DNA from 2 places in the Kineococcus terrestris genome. Region 2 is predicted to be linked to the other one. Evidence: predicted binding sites of a transcription regulator. Region 2 holds the regulator's gene; the other holds the start of a gene.
What was found. Region 2 encodes HspR, which represses chaperone genes until heat shock. Its sites were predicted from a motif close to ANTTGAGNCNGNCNGNCTCAANT; they were not measured.

Region 1 (6,465 bases), on a different contig from region 2:
TGGTCCTGCTCTCGCACAGCGCGACGGCGGCGGCGGGGGTGGCGGAGCTGGCCGGTCAGGTCGCCGGCGGGGCGGTGCTGGAGGCGGTGGGCGGCACGGCGGACGGGCGGCTGGGCACGGACGCCGGCGCGCTGGAGGCCGCCGCCCGCCGCGGCCTGGACGCCGGCGACGACGTCGCGGTCCTGGTGGACCTGGGCAGCGCGGTGCTGATGGCGAAGGCGTGGCTGGCCGACCTGGACGACGAGGAGCTGGAGCGGGTGGCGCTGGTGGACGCGCCGTTCCTGGAGGGCGCGGTGGCCGCCGCGGTCACCGCCGCCACCGGCGCGGACCTGACCGAGGTGGTCGCCCGCGCCGAGGAGGCCCGCGCCCTGCGCAAGCGCTGACCCGCACGCCAGCCTCCACCCGCGTCCACCCGCCTGCGGTTCCGCCGCCCCTCCTCGCTCTCCACCCGCCGTGATCATGCACGGTTGAGTCCTCACCCATCCGTGATCACCGTGATCTCGCTGGGAATCCCAGCAAGATCACGGTGGGGTGGAGGGGGCGGGGAGGGGAGCCGGCAGCGGGGGCGGCCGGGAGGGGTCAGTCGAGGATCGCCCGGGTCGTCGAGCGCTGCTCGGTCAGGACTCCGCTGATGAGCTCCTGCGTGCGGTTGATCTCCGCGACGGCGCTGTGGATGTCGCCGAGGGAGGCCACGACCTCCTGGACGCGCGCCTGGATCGCCGCCACGGTCGCGCTGACGTCGGCCGTGGCGCGGGCCGTCTCGGTCGACAGCTCCTTGACCTCCCCGGCCACGACGGCGAACCCGCGGCCGGCGTCCCCGGCGCGCGCGGCCTCGATGGTCGCGTTGAGGGCGAGCAGGTTGGTCTGCGCGGCGATCGACTGGATGGCCCGCACGACCTGGTCGATCTGCTGGCTGGCCTCGCCGAGGGCGGCGACCTGCGCGTTGGCCTCGTCGGCGAGCTGCTCGCCGCGCGCGGCGACGGCGGAGGCGGAGGCGACGTTGGCGTCGACCTCGTCGATGGAGGCCAGCAGCTGCCCGCCGGCCTCGCGCAGCCGCGCCTCGGAGGCGAAGCGCTCCAGCGCCTGGCCGACGAGGAAGGCGGTGTTGCGCAGGGCGCTCTGCCGGCTCGGGTGCATGATCAGCGTGCGGGTGGCGAAGAAGTCCATCGTGCCGATGAACTTCCCGCCGACGGTGATGGGCAGGCACACGCCGGACTTCACGCCCGCGGCCTGGGCGGCGGGGCGGCGCACGCAGTCGGTGAGCTCACCGAGGTCCTCCACGAAGACGAGGTCCTGGCGGGCCCAGGTGCGCCCGGACAGCCCGACGCCCTTGGCGAAGGAGGCGCTGCGGGTGACGCGGCGGAACTCCTCGCCGGCGTCGCCGGACTCCTGCGCGAACCGCAGGACCTGCGCGTCCTCGTCCAGGCGCCAGAACGAGCCGTACTGCCAGTCGAAGTCGCGGCGGATGGTCTCCAGCGCGGTCGTCAGGGCCTGCTGCTCGTCGCGGGCGGTGACCAGCTCGCGGATGACGGTGGAGACGGCCTCGGTGTCCTGCGCGGACTTCTCGCGCCGCACGGACTCGGCGACGCGGGTGATGGCCTCGGAGACGAGGACGCCGACGGTGCGCAGCACGGCCAGGCGGCCGGGGGAGGGCTCGATGCGCTCGGTGGTGAAGAAGTCCATCGTCCCGACGACCTGCCCGTCCTCCACGACGGGGAAGCAGATGCCGCTGCGCACGCCGGCGCGCACGGCGGCGGGGGCGCGCACGCAGTCGGCGAGCTCGCCGAGGTCGGGGACGAAGACGAGGTCGCGCTGGCGCCAGGCGCGCCCGGACAGCCCGACGCCCTCGGCGAAGCTGGCGTCCAGCGTCACCCGGCGGAACTCCTCGCCGGCGTCGCCGCGCTCGACGGCGAAGCGCAGGACGCGGGCGGCGGGGTCCAGGCGCCAGTAGGAGCCGTACGCCCAGTCGAAGCGGTCGCGCACGACGTCCAGGGCGGTGCCGACGGCCTGGTCGACGGTCGTGGCGGCGGCCAGGGCGACGACGACGGCGGTGACGGCCTCGACGTCGGCCTGCTGCTCGGCGAGCTGCTTGAGGGTCTGCGGGGCGGGGTCGCGGCGCTTGGCGAACATCGGGTTCCTCCGGGTGTGGGGAGCACGGCGGCGGTGCCGGTCGGTCGTCCCCGGCGCCCGGGGCCGGACCCGCGGAGGAGCGTCCACGGTGTCGTCGGCGGTGCACGGGCCCGCCTTGAGGGGCGTGTGAGCCGTCTCACGCGCCCGCCGGGTCAGCGGCGCGCGGGGACGGGCACGACGTCGAGGTCGGCGGCCACGTGCACCTCGACGTCCGCGCCGGCGTCGGCGAGGGCCGCGCGGGCCTCGGCGGCGAACTCACCGGGGTCGGTGTAGCGCTGGGAGAAGTGGGTCAGGACGAGGCGGCGCACCCCGGCGCGCGCGGCGGCGGTCGCGGCCTGGCGGGCGGTCAGGTGGGCGTAGCGCTCGGCGAGGTCGCGGTCGCGGTCCAGGAACGTGGACTCGACGACGGCGAGGTCGGCGCCGCGCAGGACGGCGTCGAGGGCCGGGTGGTCGCGGGTGTCCATCGCGATGGCGAACACCTGCCCGGGGCGCGGCTCGGTGACGTCGGCGAGCCGCACGCCGCGCAGGACGCCCTCGCGCTGCAGGCGCCCGACGTCGGGGCCCGCGACGCCGGCGGCGGCCAGCGCGCCGGGGACGAAGCGGCGCCCGTCGGGTTCGGCGAGGCGGTAGCCGACGGCGGGGACGCGGTGGTCGAGCAGCCGGGCGCTCAGGCGCGCGCCGGCGACCTCGGCGACGGGGACGTCGTCGTCGTGGGTGGCGTCGACGGCCTCGACGAGGGCGTGGACGTCGGCGTCGGCGACGGCCGCCAGCGCCCGCAGGTGGGCCTCGGCGTCGCGGGGTCCGTGGACGGTGACGGTGCGGCCGGGGGCGTCCAGGGCCATCCGGGCCAGCACGCCGGGCACACCGAGGCAGTGGTCGCCGTGCCGGTGGCTGACGCAGACGCGCTCCACGCGGGGGGAGGCGACACCGGCCAGGACCATCTGGCGCTGGGTGCCCTCGCCGGCCTCGAAGAGGACGGAGGTGCCGTCCCAGCGCAGCAGGTAGCCGTTGTGGTTGCGCGTGCGGGTGGGGGCCTGGCTGGCGGTGCCGAGGACGACCAGCTCCCGCGCGGACACGGCGCCCACTCTGCCAGCGCTGGGACGTCCGGGTGACGCCCGGTGGCGCCCGGGTGACGGCGTCACCCGCCCGGCCCTCCCGCGGACGGGTGCCCGGGGCATCGAGCTCACGCAGCGCGCACGCTCGTCGCACGGCCCGCCGCCCCCGGCGGCGGGTTCCTCGAGACGGGAGTCACCGTGCAGCGCAAGAAGATCCTCGCCGTGTCCGCCGCCGTCGCCGTGACCGCGGGGCTCGCCACCGCCGGCAGCGCCGTCGCCGTCGGCACCGGCAAGAGCGACGCGGCCCGCTCCTCGGCCGCCGTGCAGGCCCTGCGGGCGAGCGGCGCCACCCCCGCGGGGGCGGGCCCGGAGGCCACCACCGCCGCGACCGACGTGGGCGCCGGTGCCGTGCGCCTGTCCGGCCGGGACCGCTACGAGACCGCGGCCGACGTGTCCTCGACGTTCTGGGACGCCGAGACGACCGCGATCGTCTACCTGGCCTCGGGCACCTCCAGCGCTGACGCCCTGTCGCTGGGCCCCTCGACGATGCTCGCCGGGCCGCTGCTGCTGACCGAGCGCGACCGGCTGCCGGAGGTGACGCGGGCGGAGCTCGTGCGGCTGCAGCCCTGCTACGTCGTCGTCGCGGGCGGTGCGGCCGTGGTCTCGGACGCCGTGGTCCTGGACGCCGAGCAGTACGCCGACCCCGCCAAGTGCGGCGACGTCCCCACCGCCCCCTGACCCCGGTCCCGCTCTCCCGCCACCCCCTCCCGTGGATCCGCCCCACCCCTCCGTGATCTTGCTGGGAATCCCGGCAAGATCACGGGGGAGGAGGCGGTGAGGTCCGCCCACCCCTCGTGATCATGGATGGGTGAGCGCTCGACCGTCCATGATCACCGCGGGGGCGGGACTTCCGGTCCTGTGAGTTGAGCGGAACAAGCTCAACTCTGGCAGTGTTGTGCCCAGCGACCCCGCACACGCACTCGCCAGGAGGTAGCCCGTGGACCTCAAGCTCACGACCCGCGCGCAGGAGGCCCTGGCCGACGCCGTCGGCCGCGCCACCACGGCCGGTCACCCGCAGGTCGAGCCGCTGCACGTGCTCGCCGCGCTCGTCGCGCAGGAGAACGGCGTCGCCGGCCACCTGCTCACCGCCGTCGGCGCCGACCGCGCGACGCTCGTGCGCCGCGTCGACGGCGCGCTGGCCTCGCTGCCCAGCGCCTCCGGCAGCGCCGTGGCCCAGCCGCAGCTGTCGCGCCCCGCCGTGCAGCTCATGCAGGCCGCCGGCGACGAGGCGCGCGCCCTCGACGACGCCTACGTCTCCACCGAGCACCTGCTGCTCGGCGCCGCCGCCGGGCAGTCGGCGGCCGGGGAGGCGCTGCGCGCCGTCGGCGCCACCCGCGACGCCCTCCTCGACGCGCTGCCGGACGTGCGCGGCGGCGCGAAGGTCACCACCCCCGACCCCGAGGGCACCTACCAGGCGCTGGAGAAGTACGGCGTCGACCTCACCGCGCAGGCGCGCGAGGGCAAGCTCGACCCGGTCATCGGCCGCGACGCCGAGATCCGCCGCGTCGTGCAGGTGCTGTCGCGGCGCACCAAGAACAACCCCGTCCTCATCGGCGAGCCCGGCGTCGGCAAGACCGCCGTCGTGGAGGGCCTGGCCCAGCGCATCGTCGCCGGGGACGTGCCGGAGTCGCTGCGCGGCAAGCGCCTCATCGCCCTGGACCTGGCCAGCATGGTCGCCGGCGCGAAGTACCGCGGGGAGTTCGAGGAGCGCCTGAAGGCCGTCCTGGAGGAGATCCGGCGCAGCGAGGGGCAGGTCGTCACGTTCATCGACGAGCTGCACACCGTCGTGGGCGCCGGCGCCGCCGAGGGCTCGATGGACGCGGGCAACATGCTCAAGCCGATGCTCGCCCGCGGGCAGCTGCGCCTCGTGGGCGCCACCACCCTCGACGAGTACCGCGAGCGGATCGAGAAGGACCCCGCGCTGGAGCGCCGCTTCCAGCAGGTGTTCGTCGGCGAGCCGAGCGTGCCCGACACCATCGGCATCCTGCGCGGCCTGCGCGAGCGGTACGAGGCGCACCACAAGGTCGCCATCTCCGACGCCGCCCTCGTGGCCGCCGCGACGCTGTCCGACCGCTACATCTCCGGCCGCCAGCTGCCCGACAAGGCCATCGACCTCGTCGACGAGGCCGCGTCCCGGCTGCGCATGGAGATCGACTCCTCGCCCGTGGAGATCGACGAGCTGCGCCGCGCCGTGGACCGGCTGCGGATGGAGGAGCTGGCGCTGTCCAAGGAGGACGACGCCGCCTCGCGCGAGCGGCTGGACGCGCTGCGCGGTCAGCTGGCCGACCGGCAGGAGCAGCTGACCGCGCTGACCGCCCGCTGGGAGCAGGAGAAGGCCGGGCTGAACCGCGTCGGTGAGCTGAAGCAGCGCATCGACGAGCTGCGCTCGCAGGCCGAGCGGCTGCAGCGCGAGGGTGACCTGGGCGGGGCCAGCGAGGTCCTGTACGGGCGCATCCCCGCGCTGGAGCGCGAGCTGGAGCAGGCGCAGGCCGCCGAGAGCCAGGCCGCCGAGCACAAGCCGATGGTCGCCGACGAGGTGGGCCCCGACGACATCGCCGAGGTCATCGCCGGCTGGACCGGCATCCCCGCCGGCCGCCTCCTCGAGGGCGAGACCGAGAAGCTGCTGCGCATGGAGGAGTTCCTCGGCGCCCGGCTCATCGGCCAGGCCGAGGCCGTGCGCGCGGTCTCGGACGCGGTGCGCCGCAGCCGGGCCGGGGTCGACGACCCCGACCGCCCCACGGGTTCCTTCCTGTTCCTCGGCCCGACCGGCGTCGGCAAGACGGAACTGGCCAAGGCGCTGGCGGACTTCCTCTTCGACGACGAGCGCGCCATGGTCCGCATCGACATGAGCGAGTACTCGGAGAAGCACGCGGTGGCCCGCCTCGTCGGCGCCCCGCCCGGGTACGTCGGCTACGAGGAGGGCGGCCAGCTGACCGAGGCCGTGCGCCGCCGGCCGTACTCGGTGGTGCTGCTGGACGAGGTGGAGAAGGCCCACCCGGAGGTGTTCGACATCCTCCTGCAGGTCCTCGACGACGGTCGCCTGACCGACGGGCAGGGCCGCACGGTGGACTTCCGCAACGTCATCCTCGTGCTCACCTCGAACCTGGGCTCGCAGTTCCTCGTCGACCCGGAGCTGTCGCAGGCCACCAAGCGCGACGCGGTGATGAGCGCGGTGCGGGCGAACTTCAAGCCGGAGTTCCTCAACCGCCTCGACGACGTC
Region 2 (9,547 bases):
GGCGCGTCGCCGCCGACGGGCCGCCCGCGCGGGTGCTGCCCGCCCTCGCCGGCAGCGGGCTGTGGGTGCCCGGCGCAGGCGTCCCGGAGCCCCTGGCCGTCCCCGCCGACCTCGTCGTCCCGGCGCTGGGCGCCCTGCCCGGCGACGACCCGGCCCTGAGCTGCCGCGGCCTGCGCGTGGACCGCCGCCGCCGCGGGCCCACCGGGACGACGACGGCCACCGTGCTGCGCGACCTCGACGCCGACCTGCCGCCCGCGGCCCTCACGGCCGTCACCGGGCCCAGCGGGGCGGGCAAGTCCACCCTGGTGAGCGTCCTGGCGGGCCTCGTGCGCCCCACCGCCGGCACCGTGCGCAGCACCGCGGCGCTCGCCGCGCGCGGCCGCCGCGAACCGCACCGCTGGTCCTCGCGGGACCTCGCCCGCCGCGTCGGGCGGGTGCCCCAGCACCCGCCCGTGGGCTTCGTGCGGCACACCGTCGCCGAGGAGGCCCGCGCCACCGCCCGCGCCGTCGGCCGCGGCACCGACCGCGCCGACGCCCTGCTGGAGCTGCTCGGGCTGTCCGCGCGCGCCGACGTCGACCCGCACCGCCTGTCCGGCGGGGAGCAGCGCCGGCTGGCGCTCGCCTCGGCCCTGGCCGCCGGGCCGTCCGCGCTGCTGGCCGACGAGCCGACCGTCGGGCAGGACCGCGGCACGTGGGCCGCCGTCGCCGGGCTGCTCACGGCGGCCGCGGCGGCCGGCGCGGCCGTCGGCGTGGCCACCCACGACGAGCGGCTGGCGCAGCTGGCGGGCGGTCGCGTCCACGTCGGCCCCGCCGCGCCGGTGGTGGCCCGGTGAGCGCGGTGAGCCCGGAGAGCCCGGTGGGCGCCGTCGTCGTGCCGCCGACCGCGGCGCAGCGCCGGGCCGCCGGGCCGGGGGCGCCGGTGCGCCGCTGCGGCCCGCTGTCGCTGCTGCTGGCCTCGCTGGTCGCCGTGCCCGGCGCGCTGCTCGTGGACGGCTGGCGGGTCGGCCTGGCCGCCCTCGCCGTGCAGCTGCTGTGGCTGCCCGCCGCCGTGCACCGCTGGCGGGGCCTGCCGCTGCGGCTGCTGCCGCTCGTCGTGGCCGCCGTCGGCGTGGGCTGGTCGACGTGGCTGCTCACCGACGCCGCCGACCCGCTGGGCACCGCGGTCGCGGCGAGCCTGCGGGTCACCGTCCTCGTCCTGCCCGGCGTCGTCCTGGCCGCCTGGCTGGAACCGGCCGAGGTCGGCGACCACCTGGCGCAGCGGCTGCGCTGGCCGGCGCGCGCGGTCGTCGCCTCCGTGGCGGCCCTCGGCCAGCTGTGGGCTCTGCGGGAGCTGTGGGAGGAGGTGGCCCGCGCCCGGCGCGCCCGCGGGCTGGGTCTGGGCGGCGGGCCGCCGAACCCGGTGGCGGCGCTGCGCTGGGCGGGGTCCACGGCGTTCGGGCTGCTCGTCGAGGCCGTCCGCGGTGCCGGGCGGACGGCGACGGCGATGGACGCGCGGGGCTTCGCGCACGCGTCCCGGCGCACGTGGGCGCTGCCCGCCCCGTGGGAGCGGGCGGACACGGCCCTCGCCGTCGTCGGCGTGCTGTCCGCGGCCGTGCCGGGCCTGGTCCGCCTGCTGGGCTGAGGGGCCGCGGACCGGGCGGGGTCAGCGCAGCAGCGCCGCCGCGGCCACGGGCGGGCCCGTGGCCGGCTCGGCGGCGACCACGACCACCTGCGCGCCGGCGGGCACGGGGGCGCTGACGCGGGTGCGGTCCCCGTCGGCCGGCTCCTCCTGCGCGGTGACGACGGCACCGTCGACGAGGACGGTGACCGTCGACGCGGCCGGCGCGAACGCCACCAGGCCGGCCGGCTCCTCCAGCTCCACGCCCGCCGGCCACCCCGGCGGCAGCAGCACCGCGCCGGCACCGTCCCCGCCCACGCCGACCAGGACGAGCGGGAAGACGTCCTGCTCGCTCGTCCCCTCGCGCTCGACCTGCCCGCGCAGCAGCAGGACCCCGCGGTCCTCGCCCAGCGGGAACCAGGTGCGCCCGGCGTCGGCGAAGGCCGCCAGCCCCTCGGCGTAGGCGCTGGCCTGCTGGGCGAAGGCGTCCTCGCCGCCCCAGGCGGTGCGCGCGGGCTCGGCGAGCTCGGCCCAGGCCGCGGCGCTGTCCTGCGCGGCCAGCGCGTCGAGCAGCCGGGTGACGCCCTCGTCGGCGGGGACGGGCAGGGCCGGGCCCGCCCCGGGCGGCGACGGGGTCGCGGGGCCGTCGGTGATCGCGGGCGGCGGGGCGGTCGCGGTGGCCGGGTCGTCGCCGGCCCCGGCGTCGGCGCCGCACGCCGCGAGCGCCAGGGCGCCCAGCAGCGCGCCCGCGAGGACGCTCCCGCGGCGGGCCGTGGTGGGGGAGGGGCTGGTGGTCCGTCGCACACCCCTGCGACGCCGCGCGGGCACCGCGCGTTGCAGCCGGTGGTCCGGCGGCGTCAGCGCCCGGGCAGGTCGTGGACGTCGGCGAGCATCCCGCCGGGCACGTGCCGGCCGGGCGCGGGGGAGTCCAGGACGACCAGCAGCTGCCGCCGCCCGCCGGGCCCGTCGGCCGGCGCGAGGGCGATGCCCTCGGGGTGGTCGACGCCGTCGCCGTGCGGCAGCTCCAGCTCCACGGGCAGCTCGCCGGCGCGCACGACGTCGGCCGCGTCGGTGCGGGCGGCGCCGGTCCAGCGGTGCACGCGCACGGGACCGGACAGGCTCATCGACGGGCCGGCGAGCACGAGCAGGTCGTCGCCGTCGGGGCACAGGTCGCGGATCCCGAGGCCGCCGAGGTCCAGCAGGTGCAGGCGGTAGCGGGCGCCGTCCTCGAGGCGGCCGAGCCGCAGGCGGTGCGGGTCGTGCGGGTGGGTGCGCGGGCGCACCTCCACCAGCACGGCCCAGCCGCGCAGGACGGGCCCGCGGAAGCCGACGTACAGGCGCAGCTCGCCGTGCGTCTCGTGCACGGCGACGCCCTCGACGTCGACGCCGTTGTCCTTGGAGGGGATGCCGAGGAAGGGTCCGAGCAGGTCGTCGTCGGCGAGCACCGCGGTGAGGGCGTCGTCGCCGGCGAGGACGGCGGCGGTCAGGGTCCGCTCGCCGCGGCGGACCTCGCGCGCGGGCAGGCCCGTGGCGGGGTCGACGGGCAGCCGCACGAGGACGAAGCGGTTCTCCTCGCGCACGACCCGGGCCAGGCGGCGGCGGGCCTTCCGGTCGTCGTCGTGCGCGCGCACCCGCTTGCGCTTGAGGCTGTGCGAGCCGATCGCCCACAGGTGGTCGCCGGCGCGGGCGATGCCCTCCACGTCGGCCTCCTCGTCCGGGCCGGCGGGCAGGTCGACGAGCTCGCCGAGCCGGACGGTGACCTGGCGGTCGTAGCGCACGACGGCGCCGTCCTCGACGCGGGCGGTCAGCCGCTCGACGGTGGCGGTCTCGTCGCCGGCCACCCACAGGTGCTCGCCGTCGTGGCGCACGGCGGAGAGGTTGACGTGGGTGTCCCCGGCGCGGGACTCCTCGGTGAACAGCAGCGGCACCCGCCGCGCGGGTCGGGAGGTCACCTCGGGTGAACGCCCGTGCGCGGCACCGGTTCCCCACCCGCCCGGCGGCGGCCGGACGGGTGGTGCCGCGGCCGGGAACACGGGGGGCGGGCCGGTGGTTGAGCAGGGTGGGCTCAAGGTTGGTGGTGCCCGGCTTGACAGCTCGGCCGGGCCCGGCAGACTTGAGCGGGAAGCGCTCAACAGCTCGGCAACAGCCAGCAACACCTCAGGAGGGACATCTCCCATGGCACGTGCGGTCGGCATCGACCTCGGCACCACCAACTCCGTGGTCGCGGTCCTCGAGGGCGGCGAGCCCACGGTCATCGCGAACGCCGAGGGCGGGCGGACGACCCCCTCGGTCGTCGCCTTCGCCAAGAACGGCGAGGTCCTGGTCGGCGAGATCGCCAAGCGCCAGGCCGTGACGAACGTCGAGCGGACCATCCGCTCCGTCAAGCGGCACGTGGGCACCGACTGGAACGTCGCGATCGACGACAAGAAGTACACGCCGCAGGAGATCAGCGCCCGCGTCCTGCAGAAGCTCAAGCGCGACGCGGAGAGCTACCTGGGCGAGGCCGTCACCGACGCCGTCATCACCGTCCCGGCGTACTTCTCCGACGCCCAGCGCCAGGCCACCAAGGAGGCCGGCGAGATCGCCGGCATGAACGTCCTGCGCATCATCAACGAGCCCACCGCGGCCGCGCTCGCCTACGGCCTGGACAAGGGCAAGGAGGACGAGCTCATCCTCGTCTTCGACCTCGGCGGCGGCACGTTCGACGTGTCCCTCCTGGAGGTCGGCAAGGACGAGGACGGCTTCTCCACCATCCAGGTGCGCGCCACCTCCGGCGACAACCACCTCGGCGGCGACGACTGGGACCAGCGCGTCGTGGACCACCTGCTGAAGAAGGTCCAGGGCAGCTACGGCATCGACCTGTCCAAGGACAAGATCGCCATGCAGCGCCTGCGCGAGTCCGCCGAGCAGGCCAAGAAGGAGCTGTCCAGCTCCACCAGCACCAACATCTCGCTGCAGTACCTGTCGATGACGGAGAACGGCCCCGTCCACCTGGACGAGCAGCTGACCCGCGCGCAGTTCGAGCAGATGACGCAGGACCTCATCGACCGCACGAAGGCGCCGTTCCACTCGGTCATCAAGGACGCCGACGTCAAGCTCTCCGACATCGACCACGTCGTGCTCGTGGGCGGTTCCACCCGCATGCCGGCGGTGACGAACGTCGTCAAGGAGCTCACCGGCGGCCGCGAGCCCAACAAGGGCGTGAACCCGGACGAGGTCGTCGCCGTCGGCGCCGCCCTGCAGGCCGGTGTCCTCAAGGGCGAGCGCAAGGACGTCCTGCTCATCGACGTCACCCCGCTGTCCCTGGGCATCGAGACCAAGGGCGGGATCATGACCAAGCTCATCGAGCGCAACACGGCGATCCCGACCAAGCGCTCGGAGGTGTTCACCACCGCCGACGACAACCAGCCGTCCGTGCTCATCCAGGTGTTCCAGGGCGAGCGCGAGCTGGCCCGCGACAACAAGCCGCTGGGCACGTTCGAGCTGACCGGCATCGCGCCCGCGCCGCGCGGCGTGCCGCAGGTCGAGGTCACCTTCGACATCGACGCCAACGGCATCGTGCACGTGTCCGCCAAGGACCGCGGCACCGGCAAGGAGCAGTCGATGACCATCTCCGGCGGCAGCGCGCTGTCGAAGGAGGACATCGAGCGGATGGTCAAGGACGCCGAGACCCACGCGAACGAGGACAAGCAGCGCCGCGAGGAGGCCGAGGCCCGCAACCAGGCCGAGAGCCTCGTCTACCAGACGGAGAAGTTCCTCGCCGACAACGCGGACAAGCTGCCCGCCGAGGGCCGCGAGGAGACCGAGAAGGCCGTCGCGGAGCTCAAGAGCGCGCTGAACGGCACCGACGCGGCCGACATCAAGGCCAAGACGGAGGCCGTCGCGCAGGCCAGCCAGAAGCTCGGCTCGGCCATGTACGCGGCGCAGTCCGAGGGCGCGGCGGGCGCCGGCGCGACCGGTGACGCCGGTTCGGCGACCGGTGGGCCGGACTTCTCCAAGCCCGCCGACGACGATGTCGTGGACGCCGAGGTCGTCGACGACGAGAAGGACAAGTGATGGCGGAGGAGCACCCCGAGCCCACCGTCGTCCGCGACCGCCGCCGCATCGACCCCGAGACCGGGCAGGTGCGGACCGAGCCCGACGCGCAGCCGGACCAGCCGGGGCAGGACGCCCCGGCCGGCCCGGACGCCGGGGTCACCACCGGGGCGCCCGCGGCGGGCGGTTCCGCGGAGCTGGCCGAGGCGCAGGCGCTCGCGAGCGACCGGCTGGAGCAGCTGCAGCGGCTGAACGCCGAGTACGCGAACTACCGCAAGCGCGTGGACCGCGACCGCGACGTCGCCAAGGACGCCGCGGTGGCGGGCATCGCGGAGGCGCTGCTGCCGGTGCTGGACGACGTGCACCTGGCGCGCCAGCACGGCGACCTCACCGGACCGTTCGCGGCCATCGCCGACAAGCTCGAGGCGACCCTCGGGCGGTTCGGCCTGGCCCGCTACGGGGAGAACGGCGAGCCGTTCGACCCGATGGTCCACGAGGCGCTGATGCACAGCCACTCCGACGAGTACGAGGTGGCCACGTGCGTGCAGGTGCTCCAGCCCGGTTACAGGATCGGCGAGAAGGTGCTGCGGCCGGCCCGCGTCGCGGTGGCCGACCCGCAGTGATCCGGGGCACCGTTCCGGCGAGGACGGGGGAGGAGGGTTCCGCGTGAGCATGCAGGAGTGGGCGGAGAAGGACTTCTACGCCGTGCTGGGCGTCTCCCACGACGCCGACGCCGCCGAGATCAAGAAGGCGTACCGCAAGAAGGCGCGGACCCTGCACCCCGACGCCAACCCCGGCGACGCCAGCGCCGAGCAGCGCTTCAAGGAGGTCGGCGAGGCCTACGCGGTCCTGTCCGACCCCGAGCAGCGCCGCCAGTACGACGGCATCCGCGCGATGGTCGGCGGCGGCGCCCGGTTCTCCTCGCCGGGGGCGGGCGGCCCGGGCGGTGCCGGTTTCGAGGACCTGCTCGGCGGGCTGTTCGGGCAGGCCGGCGCCGGGGCCCGCGGTCCCGGCGGCGTCCGGTTCGGCACGCCCGGCGCGGGCGGCGCGGGCGGCGCCGGTTTCGAGGACCTGCTCGGCGGGCTGTTCGGCCAGGCCGGCGGCACCGGTTTCGGCGGACCGGGTCCCGGCTTCGGCGGCCCGACCACCGCGGCGCGCGGTCAGGACCTCGACGCCTCGGCGCGGGTGTCCTTCCGCGACGCCCTCACCGGGGCGACCGTGTCGCTGCGGGTGCCAGACCCGCGCGGCGGGCCGGTGCGCACCGTCAACGCGCGCCTGCCCCGCGGGGTCCGCGACGGGCAGAAGGTCCGCCTGCGCGGCAAGGGCCTGCCCGGTCCCGGCGGGACGCCCGCGGGCGACCTGCTGGTCACCGTGCACGTCGAGCCGCACCCGGTGTTCCGCCGCGACGGCGACGACCTGCGGATGACGCTGCCGGTCTCCTTCGACGAGGCCGTCCTCGGCGCGACTGTGGACGTGCCCACGCTCGACGGGGACGGCGTGCGGGTGAAGGTCCCGGCGGGCACCCCGTCGGGCCGGTCGCTGCGCCTGAAGGGGCGCGGCGTGCAGGGCGCGCGCAGCGACGACCCGGCGGGCGACCTGCTGGTCACCGTGGAGGTCGTCGTCCCGCAGCGCGTGGACGGCGCCGCGCGCGAGGCCGTCGAGGCGTTCGCGAAGGCGACCGCGGGCGAGGACCCGCGCGCCGGGCTGGCCGAGCGGGTGCGCCGCTGAACCCCTGCCGCGGTCCCGCCGGGCGAGCCCGGCGGGACCGCGGCGCAGCACGTGACGAGGTGGGAGGGGGAGTCCGGTGTACGACGACGACGCGGCGGTGTTCGTCATCTCGGTGGCCGCGGAGCTCGCGGGCATGCACCCGCAGACGCTGCGCCAGTACGACCGCCTGGGCCTGGTCTCGCCGCGGCGCGCGCCCGGGCGGGGGCGGCGCTACTCCGCGCGCGACATCGCCCAGCTGCGCGAGGTGCAGCGCCTGTCGCAGGAGGACGGCGTCAACCTCGCCGGCATCAAGCGCATCCTCGACCTGGAGAACCAGGTGACCGCGCTGGGCCGGCGCGTGGAGGAGCTGGAGGCCGAGATCGACCTCGTGCGCCAGCAGGCCCGCCGCATCTTCGCCGCGGGCATGGCCGGCGACATCGTCGCCACCCCCGTCGGCAAGCGGCCGCCCTCGCCGGCGCGCTCGACCGCGCTGGTCGTCTGGCGGCCCGACCGCCGCGCCTGACGACCGGTCAGGGGACGGTCAGCTCGCGCAGCGGGTCGCCGCCGTCGACGAGGACGCGGGCGCCCGGCGCCAGCAGCCCGCGCAGGTTCGCCAGCACCCGGCGGCCGGCCTCGGGGTGCCGGCCGTCGAGCGCGCCGACGCGCACGGCGAGCACCAGGTCGAACGGCGCCTCGCCCGGCTCGAGCGCGAACGTCTCCGCCTCGCCGAGGCGCACCGACAGCCGCCCCGCGGCGATCTCCGCGGCGCCGCCCGCGCGGGCCAGCGCCACCGCGGCCGGGGAGCGGTCGAGCGCGACGACGTGCCCGCCCTCCAGCCGCCGCGCGATCTCGCGGGCCGCGGCCCCCGGGCCGCACCCGATCTCCAGCACCCGCGCGCCCGGGACGAGCGGCAGCGCGTCCACGACCGCGGCCAGCCGCGGTGACAGCTTCCCCGGCACCCTCCGACGCTAGTCCCGCACCCCCTCCCGGCGGCACCCCCGCGCGCTGTCGTCCGCGCCGCCTCCGGGACGCCTCCCGCCCGCCAACCCCTCCCCCCGACGTGATCATGGACGGTTGAACCCCCACCCGTCCGTGATCACCGTGATCTTGCTGGGAAACCCTGCGAGATCGCGGAGGGGAGGGTGCGGGGGTGAGGGAGAGGGGTGGTGGCGAGGCGGGTCGCGGGGACGGGCGGGTCGCGGGGAGGGGCGGGGTTCAGGCGGGCGCGCGGGGTGTCGATGAGGAGGGGCGACCGGGTGGGCCGGTCGGGTGACGGCAGCGGAGGAGGGCGCGTGGAGGGCATCGGCAGCGTGACGTCGCGCATCGCGGACATCCAGGCGCGCATCGCCTCGCTCAGCCCGGCACCCGTCGTCCGGGTCGCCGTCCCGACCGCCACGACCGCCACGTCCGCGACCACGGGCCCCACCGGCGCGACCGGTGGGACCTTCGCCGCCACCCTGGCCGGCGCCGTGGCCGGGAGCGCGACCTCCGGCGCGACGACCGGCACGGGCAGCACCACCCACCTGCGCCGCGCCGACGGCGTCCCGCTGGAGCTGGCCGCGCACGGCAACGGCCGCGTCCCGGCGAGCGCCCTGCAGACGATCGGCCGCGGGAAGCACGCGATGTGGTCGCCCGCCGCGGAGGCGTTCGGGCGCCTGGAGGCCGCCGCCGCCCGCGACGGCGTGACGTTCGGCGTCACCGACTCCTACCGCTCCTACGACCAGCAGGTGGACCTCGCGCGCCGCAAGGGCCTGTACTCCCAGGGCGGCCTGGCCGCCCGGCCCGGCACCAGCGAGCACGGCTGGGGCCTGAGCCTCGACCTCGACCTCGACGGGCGCGCCCTGACGTGGATGCGCGCCAACGCCGCGCGCTTCGGGTTCACCGAGAACGTGCCCCGCGAGTCCTGGCACTGGACCTTCACCGCCTGACCCGTTCACGTCCTGACCCATTCACGTCCTGACATTGGCACGTCCTGACGTGCTGACAGCCGGGCGGGAGACGTGACCGGTGCGTGGAGGTGCTGCGCCGAGGGGGTCGATCCGCGCGAACACCCCCCGCCGAGGGGCGCGCGGTGCTCCACTGGTCCCGCGAGCGGTTGCCCCGGCGTCTGGAGAACCAGGGCGGCGGGGACCCGGCCGCAGGTCGCGGCGGTTGAACGACACAGCCGCCGCGACCGCCCCACGAGCCCCGCGACGGCCCCACGACGGG

Region 1: clpB (ATP-dependent chaperone ClpB) is a predicted target of HspR. The motif match lies at 4,107-4,129, and genes of this name have one in related genera.

What each region holds. Positions count from the first base shown of each region.
Region 1 covers NZ_JBEUEI010000016.1:43,319-49,783, reverse strand. Annotated here, with positions in the region: gene AB8M62_RS11530 (PTS-dependent dihydroxyacetone kinase phosphotransferase subunit DhaM) at 1-383, shown strand, start outside; gene AB8M62_RS11525 (GAF domain-containing protein) at 580-2,130, opposite strand; gene AB8M62_RS11520 (ribonuclease Z) at 2,283-3,206, opposite strand; gene AB8M62_RS11515 (cell wall-binding repeat-containing protein) at 3,384-3,923, shown strand; gene clpB (ATP-dependent chaperone ClpB) at 4,183-6,465, shown strand, end outside.
Region 2 covers NZ_JBEUEI010000040.1:18,519-28,065, reverse strand. Annotated here, with positions in the region: gene AB8M62_RS17975 (ATP-binding cassette domain-containing protein) at 1-833, shown strand, start outside; gene AB8M62_RS17970 (CbiQ family ECF transporter T component) at 830-1,621, shown strand; gene AB8M62_RS17965 (hypothetical protein) at 1,643-2,401, opposite strand; gene AB8M62_RS17960 (DUF3616 domain-containing protein) at 2,455-3,549, opposite strand; gene dnaK (molecular chaperone DnaK) at 3,773-5,653, shown strand; gene grpE (nucleotide exchange factor GrpE) at 5,653-6,255, shown strand; gene AB8M62_RS17945 (DnaJ C-terminal domain-containing protein) at 6,299-7,360, shown strand; gene AB8M62_RS17940 (heat shock protein transcriptional repressor HspR) at 7,494-7,862, shown strand; gene AB8M62_RS17935 (SAM-dependent methyltransferase) at 7,870-8,298, opposite strand; gene AB8M62_RS17930 (M15 family metallopeptidase) at 8,632-9,267, shown strand.